One region of the Ewingella sp. S1.OA.A_B6 genome, then DNA from elsewhere that is predicted to be linked to it. Evidence: predicted binding sites of a transcription regulator. Region 1 holds the regulator's gene; the other holds the start of a gene.
The links. The regulator PhoB, encoded in region 1, activates phosphate uptake and scavenging genes when phosphate is short. The targets are predictions, from matches to a motif close to CTGTCATAAAACTGNCNNAT.
Positions count from the first base shown of each region.

Region 1 (9,921 bases):
AGCGTCGAGCTTGTCGCGCACTTTGTCAGCCAAAATTTTGCCGTCGGCTAATAATGCCAGCTCCACTTTTGGCGCCTGCAAGTTGCCCTCTGGCGAATTTTTGGCGCGGCGCTGACTCCAGAAAGCGCGGTAGCCAATGCCTTTGACTTCGAACTCTACCTCGGCCAGCGATTCTGCTGTGTGGCGGGTCATGAGCTCGTTTTGCGTCGGCGAAACATTCAGGCGCGGCGTCTGGTGATAAAGCGCCAGGCAGATGGCGTCGAGCAGCGTAGTTTTACCCGCGCCGGTCGGGCCGGTAATGGCGAATAAGCCGTTGCTGGCAAAGGGTTCGGCGGTGAAGTCGATTTTCCATTCACCTTCCAGCGAATTCAGGTTTTTCAACCGCAGGCTGAGGATTTTCATGGTGTGCTCTCCCCAACCGATTGCTCGCTGGTGACCTGCTCAACAACCTGCGCGAACAGCGTGCGCATCCGCGCCTGACGGTGTTCGTCGGGATCGGTTTCCTGTGCCAGGCGTCGTTCAAACACTTCGCTGACGCTCAGTTCGCTGAGGGTTTCTTTTTCCTGCTGTTCGATGCTGTTAATCCGCTGCTCTTTGCTGCGTCGCAGCAGCACCACTTCCACCGGAAGTTCCGCGGTCAGTGCCTGAATGCGTCTTTGAATGTCACTGAGATAATCCTGAGTGGCGACTTCAATATCGAGCCATACCGGCTTGCCGGTATCGGCACCGGCAAACTGTTTTAACTGCTGTTCGATGTCAGCCAGCGGCCCCTTAATCATCTTCATCGGCTGAAATTGCGGAATTTCCAGAGTGTCGACGGAATTGAGCGTTGCGCCATCGAAATCAAGTAAGTAGACGCTTTTTACTTTGCTCAGTTCGTCAAAGCTCAGTGCAATCGGTGAGCCGCTGTAACGGATGTGTTCGGTTTTTGCCACGCACTGGGCGCGGTGAATATGACCCAGCGCCACGTAATCAACCGGCGGAAAAGCCTGCGCGGGGAAGGCGTCGAGCGTGCCGATATAGATGTCACGTACTGAATCTGAGGTGCTGACACCGACGGTAGTTAGATGGCCGGTAGCGATGATCGGCACCGGCACGCCGAGGCGTTTACGCTCGGCCAGCGCAGCCTGATACAGTGCATCGTAGTGCGCGGCAATGGCTTCCTGTAAGGCCAGCTGTTTATCGCTGCCGGACTGCCCGGCCTGACTGGCGATGAGGTCACGCGGGCGCAAAAATGGAATGGCGCACAGCACTGCGCCGGGCGTACCGTCGCGCTGATTCAGCACTAAAATTTGCTGCGATAAATCCTCGCCTACGGTGGCAATGACCCGTGTGTTGAGGCAGGAGAGCAGTTCGCGTGATTCATTGAGTGTGGCGACGGAGTCGTGATTTCCGGCCAGCACAATCAGCTGACAGCCGGTACGCTGTAACTCCACCACAAAGCGGTTATATAATTCACGGGCATAACTCGGTGGCGAACCGGTATCGAAAATGTCTCCGGCGACAATCACCGCGTCAACCTGATGATTTTCCACCTGTTCCGTCAGCCAGCGTAAAAATTCCTGATGCTCGGCGGCGCGGCTTTTAGTGAAAAAATACTGACCAAGGTGCCAGTCTGAGGTATGGATCAGGCGCATGAAACTCCCGTGGTGAAGTGTGCCGGACGTATTGCCGCAAAGTATAAACGCCAGCGGGTGCGAGTGTCCCCGTTAAATCAGGCACATTTCAGTGACATGACGTAATAATGACGGCTTAACTACACTTAGTTCGGTTGCCGGGGTTATTTCATGCTTTTTAGTCATAAAAACGTCACAAAACTGACGCATAATGCCTCCGCAATCAAACAATTGATCGCTAACCTATTGGCAGGATCTACGATGGCTAGACGTATATTAGTGGTTGAAGATGAAGCTCCGATCCGTGAAATGGTCTGCTTCGTACTGGAACAGAATGGCTATCAGGCCATTGAAGCGGAAGATTTCGACTCGGCGATCGCCCGGTTGATTGAACCTTTTCCCGAGCTTATCTTGCTCGACTGGATGCTACCGGGCGGTTCCGGCATTCAATTTATCAAGCATCTCAAGCGCGAAGCTTTAACGCGTGAAATTCCTGTCATGATGTTAACGGCGCGCGGCGAAGAAGAAGACCGGGTGCGTGGGCTGGAAGTGGGTGCTGACGATTACATAACCAAACCCTTCTCACCGAAAGAGCTGGTCGCGCGCATTAAAGCCGTGATGCGCCGCATTTCTCCGATGGCAGTGGAAGACGTCATCGACATGCAGGGCCTGATCCTTGACCCGTCCTCACACCGCGTGATGGCTAACGAACAGGCGCTCGACATGGGGCCAACAGAATTTAAATTACTGCACTTTTTTATGACGCATTCAGAACGCGTTTACAGCCGCGAACAGTTGCTCAATAACGTTTGGGGCACTAACGTGTATGTAGAAGACCGCACGGTGGACGTCCATATTCGTCGGCTGCGCAAAGCGTTGGAAAGCAGCGGGCACGACCGGATGATTCAAACCGTGCGCGGAACCGGTTACCGTTTCTCAACGCGCTACTGATACCCGTCATACTTCAAGTTGCAGATGCGTTGGCTGCGCTCAGTCACCCGAATCACTTACTTAAGTAAGCTCATCGGGATTTCTTTATTTGCCTCCTTTCTGCAACTCGAATTATTTGGGGTATCTAGCATACTGGTTTGACTTAGTTATAGCGGAGAATCTGTGTGTTAGAACGTCTGTCCTGGAATCGACTGGCCGGTGAACTGTTTCTGTTCTGCTTGCCAGCATTGATCATCGGTATATTCTTCGGCCATTTCGGATGGCTGCTTTTTGCATCGGTTTTGGCGGCGCTGGGTTGGAATTACTATAACCAGCTTAAACTCTCTCACTGGCTTTGGCTCGATCGCAGCATTACCCCGCCCAATGGACGCTGGAGCTGGGAGCCGCTGTTTTATGGCCTCAACCAGATGCAAATGCGCAACCGGCGTCGGCGGCGCGAACTTGGGCAACTGATTAAGCGTTTTCGCAGTGGTGCAGAATCCCTGCCTGATGCGGTCGTATTGGCAACCGAAGAGGGCAATATTTTCTGGTGTAATGGTCTGGCGCAGGAGCTGCTCGGCTTTCGCTGGCCGGAAGATAACGGTCAGCATATTTTCAACCTGCTGCGTTATCCTGAATTCCGCGCCTGGGTGCAGGCCCGCGAATTTGACCGTGCACTGAATCTGCAGCTCAATAATGATCACTACGTTGAATTTCGCGTCATGCCCTATTCTGAAGGACAGTTGCTGATGGTAGCGCGCGATGTGACCCAGATGCGTCAGCTCGAAGGCGCCCGACGTAACTTCTTCGCCAACGTTAGCCATGAACTGCGCACGCCGTTGACGGTGTTGCAGGGCTATCTCGAGATGATGGAAGACGCCAAACTTGAAGAGCCTTTCCGCACCAAAGCGCTGGATACCATGCAGGAACAGACCCGCCGCATGGACGGGCTGGTGAAGCAACTGCTGACGTTGTCACGTATTGAGGCCGCGACTAACATCGATCTTAATGAGCGGGTTGATATGCCGCTGATGCTGGGCATGCTTGAGCGGGAAGTGCAGACGCTAAGCAGCGGGCGCCATGAGATTGTATTTCGCGTCAATGACAAGTTGCAGGTGTTTGGCAATGAAGATCAACTGCGTAGTGCGGTGTCGAATCTGGTCTATAACTCAGTTAACCATACGCCAACGGGCACGCGGATTGAAATCAGTTGGCAGCAGACGCCTCTGGGCGCGCAGTTTCAGGTCAGTGATAACGGACCTGGCATCGCACCGCAACATTTGCCGCGTCTGACTGAGCGTTTTTATCGCGTAGACAAGGCCCGTTCGCGCCAGACCGGTGGCAGCGGCCTGGGGCTGGCGATCGTCAAACATGCGCTCAGCCATCACAGCGCCAAGCTGGGTATCATCAGTGAAGTGGGCACCGGCACCCGCTTTATGTTCACTCTGCCGCAGCGGCTGATTGTTCCGATTGGCCAAATTCGCGAAAGTCGGGTAAAGCACCCGGATTAACCTGGCAAGCTGCTGTCCGAGCAGAGCAGCTTGCTATCTTTCGCTCGTACGAATCACATCTCCGTCATGAATTTCCTTCACGTCCCATGAAAATTCCTCGTTTGTCGGTGAAACCTTTGCATGACAGGATGGCCTCAAAGAAGTTTAGCCATCTGGATGGCTTTATGTGACTTTGGGTAATTATTCACTTTGTAAATCATATGCTCTTCGCCAGCGGCGGGGTGCCTATTTCAGGAGATTTTCATGCAACGTATAACCCCTCCGTTCCGTGCTGACGTCGTTGGCAGTTTTTTACGCCCGGCGGCCCTTAAACAAGCGCGCAAGCAATTTGAGACCGGTGAAATTAATGCCGTCCAGCTGCGGGCGGTAGAAGATACCGAGATTCGTCGGGTAGTTGAGCTGCAAAGGGCAGCCGGTTTGCACGTCGTGACTGACGGCGAGTTTCGCCGTGCCTGGTGGCATTTCGATTTCTTCGAGGGGCTGGACGGCGTGGACGGCTACGAAGCAGTGCAGGGGATCCAGTTCAACGGTGTGCAGACCAAGGCGCGGGGTATCAAAGTCACCGGCAAGCTTGGGTTCAGCGATCACCCAATGCTGGAGGATTTCCGCTTTCTAAAAAGCATCAGCGGTTCCGCCACGCCAAAAATGACCATTCCCAGCCCGAGTGTGATGCATTTCCGTGGTGGCCGTGATGCGATCAGTAAAGAGGTCTATCCCGATCTGGCGCAGTATTTTGACGATCTGGCACAAGTTTACCGTGATGCTATCCAGGCGTTCTATGATGCCGGATGCCGTTATTTGCAACTCGATGACACCGTGTGGGCTTATCTCTGTTCCGAAGATCAGAAGAAGCAAATCCGTGAGCGGGGGGACTCACCTGAAGCGTTGGCGCGTACTTACGCTGATGTGCTCAATAAAGCCATTGCCGGTAAGCCGGATGATTTGGTGATTGGCCTGCACGTGTGTCGCGGTAATTTCCGCTCCACCTGGATCTCCGAAGGGGGCTATGAACCGGTGGCAGAAATTCTGTTTGGTGGCGTGAATATTGATGCTTTCTTCCTGGAGTATGACAACGAACGCTCCGGTGGATTTGAACCCTTACGTTTCATCAAGCCGGGCCACCAGCAGGCGGTGCTGGGCTTGATCACCACCAAGTCAGGCGAATTGGAGCTGGCGAAAACGGTGGAAAACCGTCTAATGGAAGCGGCCAAATTTATTGATATCAGCCAGATTTGCCTCAGCCCGCAGTGCGGTTTTGCATCAACGGAAGAGGGCAACAGCCTGAGTGAAGAACAGCAGTGGGAAAAGCTGAAATTAGTTGTGGATATCGCTGCACGTATTTGGTGAGCTGCAAAATCAGGAGATTAACCTTCTCTTAACACTTTATAAACGTGCGTGAAATGACCTTAATCTGGTGGTTTCACGCACTTTTAGCATCAGTCGTGCATATCTTGTGCTTCTTATTGTTTATAAATCATACATATCATGTGATGTGTTTTAACGCTTATTTAGTGGTTATTACTGCTTTTTAATAATTATATAGTTGAAACTTCTGCTTTTTAGATCACGGCTTGCCTTTTTGCACTATAAACGTTTACCGTAGCTCCCGCTGTCGCTCGATACTCCCTGCATATAACAACATCTTTTTCTGCATATCATCAGGCGTTTTAAGCTTCTTCCTGCCTCACATTGGCGTTAATGGCCGTACCTCACGGTATTATCTTCATGATGAAAGAGCAGGGTGCCAGCACTGGTTACTTTTATTCATTCGAACAGGTATCACGACACCCATCATGAGTACTCGTTTAGCAAGCAAAGATATTCTGGCGCTGGGTTTTATGACCTTCGCTTTATTCGTCGGTGCAGGAAACATCATTTTCCCTCCGATGGTTGGTTTACAGGCTGGGCACGAAGTTTGGTGGGCTGCTGCCGGCTTTATGGCAACGGCGGTGGGCCTTCCTGTCATAACCGTCGTTGCGCTGGCCCGCGTCGGGGGGGGAATTGACGCCCTGAGTACACCGATTGGCCGCACCGCCGGTTTACTGCTGGCGACGGTCTGCTATCTTGCCGTCGGCCCGCTATTCGCTACGCCGCGCACCGCGACTGTTTCTTTTGAAGTCGGTATCGCGCCACTGACCGGTGATACGCCTTTGCCCTTGTTCATTTATAGCGTGATCTATTTTGCGCTGGTGATTGGCATTTCGCTCTATCCGGGAAAATTACTGGATACCGTTGGGCACTTTCTTGCGCCGTTGAAAATAGTCGCGCTGGGCGTGCTGGGGATTGCCGCCGTGTTGTGGCCTGCGGGTCACAGTATTCCTGCGACGGAGACCTATCAGGCGGTACCGTTCTCCAGCGGATTTGTGAATGGCTATCTGACTATGGATACCTTGGGTGCCATGGTGTTTGGTATTGTCATTGTCAATGCGGCGCGTTCGCGCGGCGTCACAGATGCAAAATTGCTTACCCGGTATACCGTGCTGGCGGGTTTGATTGCCGGTATGGGCCTCATGCTGGTTTATCTGAGCCTGTTTAAACTGGGTGAAAGCAGTGCTTCACTGGTGCCGGATGCTACCAACGGTGCCGTGATCCTGCATGCCTATGTCGAACATACTTTTGGCGGTGTCGGCAGCTTCTTCCTGGCAGCCCTGATATTCGTCGCCTGCATGGTGACGGCGGTTGGCCTGACGTGTGCTTGCGCCGAGTTCTTCGCACAATATCTGCCACTTTCGTATAAGTCGCTGGTGTTCATTCTGGGCCTGTTCTCAATGCTCGTATCAAATCTGGGCCTCAGCCACCTGATTCAGATTTCGATTCCGGTGCTGACGGCGATTTACCCGCCGTGTATTGTGCTGGTGGTCCTGAGCTTCACACTGCGCTGGTGGAATAGCACTACCCGCATCGTGGCACCGGTGATGCTGGTCAGCTTCTTGTTTGGCATCCTTGACGGTGTAAAAGCCTCCGCACTGGTTGATATTATGCCCGCCTGGACCTCGCATCTTCCGCTGTCGGCTCAGGGGCTGGCATGGCTACCCCCATCACTGGTGATGATGGTATTGGTCGGGATCTATGACAAAGCCAGTGGCCAACGCAGTGTTACCGTACATCAGTGATTGGCGTCGAGGCTTCACGTAAGTGATGTTTAGATCATATAATTGATTTTCGCCAAACAGGCCACGGGAACCCTTCCGTGGCTTTTTCATTGGTTTGAGTAAAGCCGCCCATTATTTTGATGAAAATAGACATTGGATTAATTCACATGCAGCAATCAGTTGAACAAACGTCGGTTGGGAAAGAACCGCCAGCGAATAAGCTAAAGCGCGGTTTGACCACGCGGCATATCCGTTTTATGGCGCTCGGTTCGGCCATCGGGACAGGATTGTTTTATGGTTCGGCCGAAGCGATAAGAATGGCCGGTCCCAGTGTTCTTCTGGCGTACCTGGTCGGTGGGATTATCGCGTTCATCATCATGCGCGCTCTGGGTGAGATGTCGGTTAACAATCCTCAGAGCGGTTCCTTTTCGCGTTATGCGCAGGACTATCTCGGGCCGATGGCGGGTTATATCACCGGCTGGACCTACTGTTTTGAAATCCTGATTGTGGCGATTGCCGATGTGACAGCGTTTGGTATCTATATGGGCGTCTGGTTCCCGGATGTCCCGCAGTGGACCTGGGTGCTCAGCGTCGTGCTGATCATTGGTGCTATCAACCTGGTGAGTGTGAAGGTCTTCGGTGAGCTGGAGTTCTGGTTCTCCTTCTTCAAAGTGCTGACTATCATCATCATGATTGTGGCGGGCTTTGGTATTATTTTCTGGGGCATTGGCAACGGCGGGCAGGCCACCGGTATTCACAACTTGTGGAGTCATGGTGGGTTCTTCAGTCAGGGAATCATGGGCACGATACTGTCGTTGCAACTGGTGATGTTTGCCTACGGTGGTATTGAAATCATTGGCATTACAGCCGGTGAAGCTGAGGATCCGAAGAAGTCGATTCCTAAAGCCATCAACTCCGTTCCGCTGCGTATTCTGGTGTTCTACGTGGGTACGCTGTTTGTGATTATGTCGATTTTCCCGTGGAATCAGGTAGGGACGCAGGGCAGTCCGTTCGTGCTGACTTTCCAGCATATGGGTATCACTGCAGCGGCAGGCATTCTAAATTTTGTGGTCATTACTGCTTCTCTTTCTGCGATTAACAGTGATGTGTTCGGCGTTGGCCGTATGCTGCACGGGATGGCAAAGCAGGGACAGGCGCCTAAAATGTTCAGCAAAGTGTCACGTTTGGGGACGCCGTGGGTTACGGTTTTGGTGATGATGGGCGCGTTGCTGATTGCGGTTTATCTCAACTACATCATGCCGTCCAACGTATTTCTGGTGATAGCATCTCTGGCGACGTTTGCCACCGTCTGGGTGTGGATTATGATCCTGTTCTCACAGATTGGTTTTCGTCGAAAACTCAATAAACAGCAGGTTAAAGAGCTGGAGTTCCCGCTACGCGGCGGCGTGTACACCTCAGTATTCGGCATTATTTTCCTGGTATTTATCATCGGACTGATCGGTTACTTCCCGGATACTCGCATATCACTATATGTTGGTCTGGTGTGGGTGGTCGTGCTGCTGGTCGGTTATGTATTTAAGCTGCGTAACGATCGTAAGAAAGAAGCACTGGCGCTAAGTAATCAGGCGTAAGCAAGTACTTACCTTTGGGTAAAGAAAAGCCCCCGATATCATTGCGATATCGGGGGCTTTCTATTAATTATAGTTAACCAAAATCATTCGAGTTGTATCAGGGCGGCAACTGAGTGAACCCCGGGAGCATACATCAGCATATGACCGGGGTGAATGAAGGCAGCCAACGCAGAGACAGCTGGAAGGATGAAGGTTAATAGCCGATAGCCGCACCGGCTGGGCGTCGAACATCATTCGCGCCATACAGATAACCTTCGCGCACTTTCCCGGATACCGCCGAATCATTGCCTGAGTTGGCGGACGTTACGCCTGCTGCTCCCGGTAATCCCACTAAAATCAGCTCAGCCGCACCCCACGGGGTCTGTTCGACCATTTTGTATCCCATTTTAGCCAGAATACTCAGGCTGTCTGCAGAGACACCGCGCTGCTCGTAATAGACTTCGTTCGGCAACCACTGATGATGAATGCGCGGTGCGTCTACGGCCTCCTGTGGCGGCATTCCGTAATCAATCACGTTAATCGCCGTTTGCAGAGTAATAGTGATGATGCGCGAACCGCCCGGCGATCCGAGAACCATAAATATTTTGCCATCTTTAGTCACTAAACTCGGGCTCATGGAAGAGAGTGGGCGCTTACCGGGGGCGATAGAATTTCGGCTGCCTTGTACCAGACCATAGAGATTTTTTTCGCCAACTTTTACGGTGAAATCATCCATTTCGTCATTGAGGAAGAAACCCGTGCCGGGTGCAATCACCACTGAACCAAAGCGGCCATTAACGGTATAGGTGGTGGAAACGGCGTTACCCATTTTGTCGACGATAGAGTAATGGGTGGTTTCCGGTTTTTCGTGGGGTTCCATGCCGGGTTGAACCTGAGTAGACGGTGTGGCTTTGTCCGTTTCGATTTTTTTGCGAATTTCTTCGGCATAGCTTTTGCTGACCAGTCGGTCGATCGGATTTTTAACGAATGCCGGGTCGCCCAGATAGGTATTACGGTCCATGTAGGCGTGACGCATGGCTTCGGTTAAGTAGTGTATGGAAGCCGCAGAGTTGAAGCCCATGCTTTTCATATCATAGCCTTCGACAATATTCAGGATTTCACACATCGTCACGCCGCCGGAACTTGGCGGAGGTGCTGAGACGAATTTATAGCCGCGGTAGCTACAGGTTATAGGGGCCGT
Region 1 is NZ_JBLJFK010000002.1:243,549-253,469, reverse strand. It holds gene sbcC (exonuclease subunit SbcC) at 1-402, opposite strand, end outside; gene sbcD (exonuclease subunit SbcD) at 399-1,637, opposite strand; gene phoB (phosphate response regulator transcription factor PhoB) at 1,878-2,567, shown strand; gene phoR (phosphate regulon sensor histidine kinase PhoR) at 2,732-4,057, shown strand; gene ACMV8I_RS09390 (cobalamin-independent methionine synthase II family protein) at 4,301-5,404, shown strand; gene brnQ (branched-chain amino acid transport system II carrier protein) at 5,851-7,170, shown strand; gene proY (proline-specific permease ProY) at 7,317-8,741, shown strand; gene ggt (gamma-glutamyltransferase) at 8,935-9,921, opposite strand, start outside.

Region 2 (9,921 bases), on a different contig from region 1:
ATTACCCAGCCGCAGCGTGAGACGATGCAAGTGTGTATCGAGAAAGCGCTGAAGATGGCTAATTTGCAGGCTGCGGACATGGGCTATATTAGTGCGCATGGAACGGCGACTGAGCGAGGGGATTTGGCTGAAAGTCACGCGACGGCAGCGGTCTTTGGCGATCGTACTCCGATTTCATCGTTGAAAAGTTATTTTGGTCATACGCTCGGCGCCTGTGGGGCATTAGAGGCATGGATGAGTTTGGAAATGATGAATGAAGGCTGGTTTGCGCCAACCATTAATCTCACCCAGCCAGACCCTGCCTGCGGTGAACTGGATTACATCATGGGTGAGGCGCGTCGCATCGACACCGAGTATTTCCAGAGTAATAACTTTGCATTCGGCGGAATTAATACTTCGCTGGTGTTCCGTCGCTGGCCGTAATGCATGTTCAAAACTGCGGATGGATCGATAGGTGAACTGAGCCAACCGGAAGAAATGTACGGTTGGCTCGGCGATGATGCATTAGCGCAGATACCCTCAGGGAAACGCCAGAAAGCGTGGCTTGCGGGGCGAGTCTTATTGGCCCAGTCCATCCAGGTGCGGCCTCTCCCTGCCATTTTGCTGGCATCAAACGGCAAACCCGCTTTTAGCCATGCAGAACTCCCCGCGTTTAATATCAGCCACAGCGGTGACTGTGTTTTCGTCGCCATAGCGATGTGCGGGCAGATCGGCTGTGATGTTGAACTGATCCGTGAACGACCGACCAGCCTTGAGATCGCCCATCATTATTTCAGCTCACGAGAGTATGCATGGCTTGCTGCACAACCGGACGAGGGTGTTTGCACTGAGTTTTGGCGGTTGTGGACGGTTCGCGAGGCGATCCTGAAGCAAAAAGGAGCGAGCGTGTGGCAAATGCAAAGTATTCAACTCGATCCTGAAACGCTGGCCACACCGGATGTTGCGGTTTCTCATTGGTATCAGAATGGGTATAGCTTCGCCGTGGCGATAGAAGAATAATGCGGGTATTGGGAATACCCGCATTGGTTTACTTGCTGGATCGAGATCTTACCTAAAGCGTGTGCATCCTTATGCAGTTTTCGCTAATTGTGCTTTGTGCTTGTTTTCACTCAGCATAACAATCACCAGCAAAATCACCGCCAGCACACAGCCGCCAATCATCACGATAAATCCGCCGTCCCAGCCAAAGTAGTCAACGGTATAGCCGACAATAGCACTGGCCGCAACCGAACCGCCGAGGTAACCGAACAGACCGGTAAAGCCAGCTGCCGTTCCTGCCGCCTTCTTCGGTGCCAGTTCCAGAGCGTGTAAGCCAATCAGCATGACCGGCCCGTAAATCAGGAAGCCAATGGTGATCATGCAGGCCATATCGATACCCGGATTACCGACTGGGTTCAGCCAGTACACCACGGTGGCGATAGTCACCAGTACCATGAAGAACACGCCGGTTGCGCCACGGTTACCTTTGAACACTTTGTCCGACATCCAGCCACACAGCAGCGTACCTGGAATGCCTGCATATTCGTAGAGGAAGTAAGCCCATGAAGATTTGTCGAGGGCGAAGTGCTTCACCTCTTTCAGGTAGGTTGGCGACCAGTCGAGGATGCCGTAACGCAACAGATAAACGAACACGTTGGCGATGGCGATATACCACAGCAGTTTGTTCGGCAGAATGTACTGCATGAAGATCTGTTTAGCGGTCAGTTCCTGCTCGGCTGACTCTTTTACGTAATCTGGTGGGTAGTCGTTTTTGTACTCTTCAATTGGCGGCAAACCGCAGGACTGCGGGGTGTCGCGCATGGTAATGAAGGCAAAAACGGCCAGTGCGATCGCACCGAAAGCTGGCATATACAGCGCCGCATGCCAGTCGTTAAACCATGCCATGCCCAACAGGAACAGCAGCGGAGGAATACCACCGCCGACGTTATGGGCGCAGTTCCATACGGACACGACACCGCCACGTTCTTTCTGCGACCACCAGTGCACCATGGTACGTCCGCAAGGTGGCCAGCCCATTCCCTGGAACCATCCGCACAGGAACAGCAGTACAAACATGATGGCAATGCTGGACGTTGCCCAAGGCACGAAGCCCATAAATAACATTACGGCAGCGGACAGAATCAGACCGACGGGCAGAAATACGCGTGGGTTGGAGCGGTCGGACACCGATCCCATGATGAATTTGGAAATACCGTAAGCGATAGAAATGCCGGACAGTGCAAAACCAAGATCGCCACGGGAGAAGCCTTGATCGATTAAATAAGGCATGGCCAGTGCGAAGTTTTTACGCACCAGATAGTAAGCGGCATAACCGAAGAAAATCCCCATGAAGATCTGCCAGCGCAGACGGCGGTACAAGGGATCAACATGGTCTGCTGCCACGGGAGCCTGATGGGCTGCGGGCTTGAAGATACTGAGCATTAACGCCTCCAATGGCATTGGTCAGGCCGTTCATCGTGAACGGTTGACAATAAAATCAAACTGAAATGTTCCATAACGAGCGTTATGCTAGTCGTATGTGCGTAAGTAAATTGTGATAGATGACATAATTGTTACACTTTTATGAAATTGGAGGCGAATATTGCAGCATTGGTTAACATTTGGAAATACGTAATGACCTCTTTTAGCCGTCAGTGATCACACTTTTGGTTTTTCATTGCCGTATGTTGGGGGAGTGGCGCGAAAATATTCGTTTATGAGCGAATAAGTCCATGGAGAGAGCGCGGATTTAGTGTGTCAGGACGCATCAGGAATGGATCAGAAATGAAAAAGCGGGGAGAGCCCCCGCTTTGAAATACTTAACTGAAAAGGATCACTGAATTTTAAGCGTATTTATGATCGCTTCTGCATCAGTTTGCGCCTGCTGCTGATTATCCGCAGGCAAGGTGATCTGCAAGGTTAGCAGGTGGCTGTCCACTTTACCCAGAACAATCGAGGAGTAAGCTTTCTGACCGGCAGAAGAGATCACGCTGTCGTACTGTTGCAGGGTCTGGCCGTTGATCTGAATCGACTTATTGGTCACCACTTGCAGATTGGTGTCGCGAGCTTTCTGTTGATCCTGCAGGCGGGCTGTCAGAACTTCCAGTGACTCGGTGGTGTTATCACCCAGGATCACAATCACCGCTTTCTGACCGGTACTGTCAGCGTAAACGTGCATATTATTGGCTTGGCTGCCCAGCTTACCGCTCTGGTCGCTCATGCCCTGCGGCAGAGAGAAAGTCACTTTACCGTCAAGCAGGCTGACTGGCACGGCCGCAGCAGTGGCAGATGCTGCCGGTGCGCCCTTATCAGCTGCTTTATCACTGGTTTTACCATCACACGCCGCCAGACCGATGATCAGCACGCTCATACCTGCAAATTTCACTAAATTACGCATAGTTCTTCCTTTGATTTTAACGCGCTATATACCCGCCCTATTTCAGGTTGCCGCCTTGCTGCAACGCGAAATTTTTTGGGTATAGATTCTTGATTTCACTGCCCGTATGGCAACCCATTAACGCGCTAAATGCAACTCCAATTATCTGGAATATAACGGCAGCGGACTAGTGAGAATCTAGCTGAAAATGTGGGTTATGCCCGCTTTGTGAAAGACGCTTCAACAGCATATTGAGTAGCACACCGTACATCGGCAGGAAGAACACGAGGCATATCAGTAGCTTGAATGTATAGTCCACTAAGGCGATCTCCACCCAGTTATTTGCCATAAACGCGTTACTGCTTTTATAGAAAGCGATAAAGAAGAATGACAGGGTATCGCTGATGTTGCCAAGGAACATGGCGGCGGCAGGCGCCACCCACCAGTTGCGCATCTGCCGCAGGCGGTTAAAGACGTAAACGTCGAGGATTTGGCCCAGCACATAAGCCATAAAGCTGGCGATAGCGATACGCGCCACCATAATATTCAGACTGCCAAGTGTGGCAAAACCTTGCCACGCCGCATCAAAGAACAGCGCAGAAATCACATAGGAGATGATTAGCGCAGGCATCATGACCGACAAAATAATACGTCGGGCCAGCGGTGCGCCAAAAATACGTACGGTCAGGTCGGTCGCCAGGAAAATGAAGGGAAAAGTGAACGCACCCCAGGTGGTGTGGAAACCGAATATAGAGATCGGCAGTTGCACCAGATAGTTACTGGACGTGATGATAACGATGTGGAATAACGACAGCCATACCAACGCGGAAAACCGCTGTTGAGCAGTAAAAGAATACATACATGTGACCTTTTTAGTGAATTGGGGTGAGGGAACCCAAATAAATACCTGGCGGACTTGAAGCCGCAGCGGCGCGCATAGTACATGTTTGCAAACCCTTTGCGCAACACATCCGGTGGTTAATTTTAGCGCAATGGTTTGCGTTGGTTGCACCAGACAACCAACGGGTTAAACTGTCGCGCAATTGATGCCGAAAGATGTTGAGAAACCCAATGACCGATTCCTTTTCTAATCCTGACTATCAACTGGATGCGTTAGGCCTGCGTTGTCCTGAACCGGTGATGATGGTTCGTAAAACGGTGCGCGCAATGAAAGATGGCGAAACCCTGCTGGTGATTGCCGATGATCCGGCAACCACCCGTGATATCCCGGGTTTTTGCCGTTTTATGGAACATACGTTGTTAGCAGCCGATACAGAACAGCTACCGTACCGCTATTTATTGGCAAAGGGCGTGGTAAAAGCGCAGTAAACGCTTACTTCGATTTATTACGCAATAACCTCAGCGCATTGGCGGTGACCAGCGCAGTGGCACCTGAGTCGGCCAGTACCGCCAGCCACAACCCGGTTAATCCCATCAGCGTAGTGACCAGAAAAATTGCTTTAAGCCCAAGTGCAATAGTGATGTTCTGGCGGATATTTGCTCGCGTGGCCCGTGACAGACTGATCATCTGCGCCAGCCCGCTGAGACGGTTGTGAGTCAACGCCGCATCCGCCGTTTCCAGTGCCACATCGGTCCCACTGCCCATCGCAATGCCTATGCGCGCGGCTTTCATTGCCGGTGCGTCATTGATGCCGTCACCGACCATCGCCGTCGGGTTCAGCAGAGCAAGCTCGGTGACGGCCTGCACTTTATCCGCAGGTAATAAACTGGCCCGATAATCAATGCCTAAACGATCGGCAATGGTCTTGGCGGCTCGTGGATTATCTCCGGTTAGCATGACGGCCGAGATGCCTAAAGCTTTCAGTTCGGCCAAAGCGCTGACCGCGTCGTCACGCAGTTTGTCCTGCATGGCGATCAGGCCGATGACATTACCTTCCTGAAGCACCGTGACCACAGTTTTACCTGTCGATTCCCAGTCGGCAATTTGCTGTAGCCATTCTGCTGCCACGCTATTGTCTGCCAGATTTTTCGGTGCCAGCACCTGAATTTTTTTACCCGACACCACGCCTTCGACACCCGAACCCGCCAAAGCACGGCGGTCCTGGGCATTAATCGGTAGCGGATTGCTCTGTTTGGCACGGGCAATGATGGCTAATGCCAGCGGATGGTGCGAACCGGCCTCTACCGCCGCCGCCAGACTCAGTAATTCATTTTCACTGACGCCATCCAGCGGCAGTACATTGGTGACCTCCGGTTTACCTTCGGTCAGGGTGCCGGTTTTATCCAACGCAACGGTACGGATCAACGCCAGCTGTTCCAGCGCGGCGCCACCTTTAATCAATGCTCCCTGGCGCGTTGCCGCTGCCAGCGCTGAGGTAATGGCGGCCGGAGTTGAAATAACCAACGCACAAGGGCAACCGATCAACAGCAGCGTTAGCCCGCGATAAATCCAGGTTTCCCATGACAAGCCCATTGCCAGCGGTGGGATCAAAATGACCAGCAGTGACATCAGCATGATGGCGGGCGTGTAGTAGCGGCTGAAGGTATCCAGGAAGCGTTCAATCGGGGCGCGGCGTTCGTCTGCTTCTTCAATCAGCTGCAGAATACGGTCAATGGCGCTGGCACCGGGGGCTGAAGCAACATTGAGACGGGCCACGCGGTCGACACACAAACTCCCTGCCGGGACTTTTTCACCCGGCTGGCGTTCCACCGGCACCGCTTCACCGGTCAGCGCGCTTTCGTCGAAGCTGGCGGCAGAATCGAGCAGGGTAGCATCGGTAGGGAGGCGGCCACCGGCGGATACCTCGATAACATCACCCGGCCGTAAATCAGCAACTGGCACGTTCGATGACTGGCCCGCAACAATGCGCACCGCGCTATCGGGGATCAGCGCCATTAGCGCTTTTACACCACTGCGCGCTCGGTCGGCGGCGAAAGACTCGAGCCGTTCACCGACCATAAACAGCAGCAGTACCATCGCGGCTTCCGCCGTGGCGCCAATGAATAACGCGCCCAATGCTGCGATGCTCATCAGGGTTTCAATCGTGAAAGGTGAGCCGGCGCGGGCGGAGCGTATAGCCTGCAATAAAACCGGCCACAGCCCGACCAGTGTCGTGACCACAAAGGCTATTTTGCCCAGTGGCTGGCTGAACTGATCCACGACCCAACTGCCCACCATCAACGCAATGAGGATCAGCAACGGCGCGTACTCTTTCAGACGCGACGTTTCGATGGCGGTTGGGTTAGGTTTTTGAGTCAGTGATTGCAGCGTGAAGCCTGCGCGGATGACGGCTTTGTGCACCTCGGCGGAGACGTCGCCTGCGGCGCTGACCACCAATTTCTCGGTGGCGAACTGGACTTTTACATGATTAACGCCTGTGACGGTGCTGACGGCTTTTTCGATGGTGCGGGCACAGGCCGGGCAGTCCATCCCTGTCACTTTCCAGCTCAGTTGGCAGGTATCGCTCAGGCCGGAAGGTAGCCCGCTGGGGTCACTGTCGGCGTCACCCGAACCGCTGTCATCACTGTCAGGCGTTGGTGAGTGCTCACTGGGTTGTGAGCGACAACTGTCGGATTTGCAGCAAGCCGAAGCAACAAGCGGGGCTTTTTCGCTACAAGAGTTAGCCGGATGAGGTTCGCTGTGGGCTACATCGATGATTTTTTTAATACGCAACATAGCCGGTTTGGTGCAACTGGCGGACTGGCAACCGCACTGAGAGGTTTTACGTGGCTGAAGCATACGGGCTCCTGTCGAAACAGAGTGGAATTGCGTTCAGTCTAAAGCCTGGAGTCTACTCCAGGGTCAAGAGAAAAATAATCAGGTGCATAACAGGGCAATAAAACGGCGAAACAGGTAGTTTCGCCTGAAGAGAGGACTTTAGAGATACAGTGAGCGAACAATCAGGAAATGGCCGCCAAAGTAGCAGGCAGCGACAATGGCGTCGGCTGCACGGAATTTAAAACGGTAGCGGCTGGTCAGCCAGAAAATATTGCCGAGCAGTAGCAACACGGTGCCGCACAACAGTGAAAATGCCATATCGGTGCTGCGGGCAAAATATTGCTCACCGGCCAGCCAGACCATCAGCAAGGTCATGGCGATGTAGGCTGATACCGCCCAGCGCATTTCTGCCAGCCGTGACCAGATAACCGCCAGTAGCAATGCTCCGGTAACGATCAGCGCCAGAGGTAACGGCCAAAAGAACGTCACGGTCATTTGGCTGGCGAAACTTAAGGTGTACAGCAAATGTGACAGGAAAAACGCGCCAATCGCATAGAGAAAACGCTCTTCCGGCAGCAATAGCAGGCCATCAGCCACCAGAGTTGCGGCCAGACCGAGCAGGATCAGGTAGCTATAAACATTCAGAACCGGCGCCTGCCAGGCGAGCAGCAGAAGCAGCAGCAGCGTGACCGGTTTGAACAACCAACGCTGCCAGCGCGGTCCGCGGTAACTGGCATCGACGAACAGCCAGCCGGAGAAAAATACGGCAAGAAATGGCCAACTCATTGTTTATCCTTTTTTAGAAAAAAATGTAAGCAAGGTTCTGCCAGTAAGGAAAGGTCTTACTGCATGGTTTACCGTTTTGGCAACGGAGGCTGTTTTTTTTGCCAGGCCAACAGTTCAAACACGCCGAACAGGAAGATTCTCAGCTGTAACCAGCCGCCGATTTTGGCCGGCTCCTTTCCCTGCGTGGCTTTGAGCAGCATGACCTGTAAACCGTGCATGAAAAACATAAATACCATCGCGACATCCAGAAAGTATTTCATCGGTTTTGGAAACGGGTGAATGATATTGAACAACAAGAAACTCCAAATGCACAGCATCAGTAACCGGCCAACATTTATTAACAATTTACTGCTCCTCTTCGCCCGACGTCGGCAATATATCTCGATGATAAAGACGATAAGCAACCTGTCCGGCAACCTTCTCGCGGTGCAGTCGCCAGCCTGCTGGCACGGGGATCGCACCGTGCTCAACTTCCGCTTCGACATAAATCCAGGCTTCATCCGCCAGCCAGCCCTGTTGTTCCAGCATAGCCAGCGTCTCTTGTAAAATGCCTTTACGGAATGGCGGATCGACAAATACCACGTCAAACGGCGTGCCGTTTTTTGCCAGCCAGTTTAGCGTGTTGGTATGAACCACTTTCGCATCACGGGTATTGAGCAGCGCCAGGTTTTTCTCCAACTGTTGGGCTACCGGACGTTCAAACTCCAGTAAAGTGGCACTGGCCGCATAGCGCGACAGCGCTTCGAGGCCCAGCGCACCGCTTCCGGCGAAACAGTCCAGGCAGTGCGCACCCCGGATGACTGGTGCCAGCCAGTTGAACAGGGTTTCGCGTACGCGATCGGTGGTAGGGCGCAGGCCCGGGCTGTTAGGGACCGGCAGTTTGCGTCCGCGCCATTGGCCACCAATCAGTCGGATCTGGCCCGCGGCGGGAGTGTTGGTTTTTTTAGCCATAGCTCGCTTCAATAATACGCTCCCGTAATGGCAGCATTGCAAATCAATTGGCGTCTATTCTACCGGTGTGTCGGCCTGCGGCAAATATTTAACATTCCCGATTGAATACCCTACGCAAATCAACATGCGGGTGTGTAGGCCTTATTGGAAAGTGATAGACTGGAACGCATTACCTTATTAACAATCCGTTCGCCCTGAATTCTCGGCGAGGAGTGAAGTTGTAAAATGGCAAAAGATAAAAAGCGCGGATTTTTCTCCTGGTTCGGTAGTGGTCGACAGGAAGAAGAACAGCAGCAGAAAGAAGAGACCAGCGTTGAACAGACTGTGGTCGAAGAACACTCCCCGGAATCGCATGATGCGGTTGTTCCAGAAGAGCAGCCGGTCAAGACTGAACCTGAAGTTGAACACGCGGAAGTTGCTGCAGAGATCGCGCCTGTAGTTGAAACCCTTCATGAGGTTCCCGCAGCGCCTGTTGAGCCAGAACCCGCCCCCAAAGCGTTAGCCGCCTTTGAACTGGCTGAAGAGATTGTTGCCGTCACGGAACAGGTCGTTGAAGTGCAGCATGACCATTTTGTTGAATCTGAAGCGGAGATCGCCGCCGATGAGCAGCAGGATGAAATTGATGTCGTTGACGACAGTTTGGCCGATGAGCCGCTGCCGGTCGTTTTGGATCCTATCGTTACCTTGCCTGCGCCTGAAGCTAATTTGCCTGCAGGTGAAACCGAACAGCAACGCCCGACCAAAGAGGGCTTCTTTGCGCGCCTGAAACGCAGCCTGGTCAAAACAAAAGCGAGTCTGGGGTCCGGCTTCGTCGGGTTGTTCAGCGGTAAGAAGATCGACGACGATCTTTTCGATGAACTGGAAGAGCAGTTGATCATCGCTGACGTTGGTGTTGAAACCACGCGTAAAATCATTACTTCACTGACCGAACATGCCAGCCGCAAGCAGTTAAAAGATGCGGAAGCTCTCTATGGCAAGCTGAAGGCAGAAATGTCTGAAATTTTGGCTAAAGTTGATCAGCCATTGGATGTCAGCGGCAAGACGCCCTTCGTGATCCTGATGGTCGGCGTCAACGGTGTGGGTAAAACCACCACCATCGGCAAAATGGCGCGCCAGTTTCAAGCGCAGGGCAAGTCAGTCATGCTGGCGG
Region 2 is NZ_JBLJFK010000010.1:48,361-58,281, reverse strand. It holds gene ACMV8I_RS16545 (beta-ketoacyl-ACP synthase) at 1-423, shown strand, start outside; gene ACMV8I_RS16540 (4'-phosphopantetheinyl transferase superfamily protein) at 427-999, shown strand; gene glpT (glycerol-3-phosphate transporter) at 1,069-2,421, opposite strand; gene ACMV8I_RS16530 (DcrB family lipoprotein) at 2,813-3,376, opposite strand; gene ACMV8I_RS16525 (7-cyano-7-deazaguanine/7-aminomethyl-7-deazaguanine transporter) at 3,543-4,214, opposite strand; gene tusA (sulfurtransferase TusA) at 4,427-4,684, shown strand; gene ACMV8I_RS16515 (zinc/cadmium/mercury/lead-transporting ATPase) at 4,689-7,055, opposite strand; gene ACMV8I_RS16510 (lysoplasmalogenase) at 7,194-7,820, opposite strand; gene ACMV8I_RS16505 (DUF1145 family protein) at 7,889-8,164, opposite strand; gene rsmD (16S rRNA (guanine(966)-N(2))-methyltransferase) at 8,166-8,771, opposite strand; gene ftsY (signal recognition particle-docking protein FtsY) at 8,997-9,921, shown strand, end outside.
Region 2: glpT (glycerol-3-phosphate transporter) is a predicted target of PhoB. The motif match lies at 2,550-2,569, and genes of this name have one in related genera.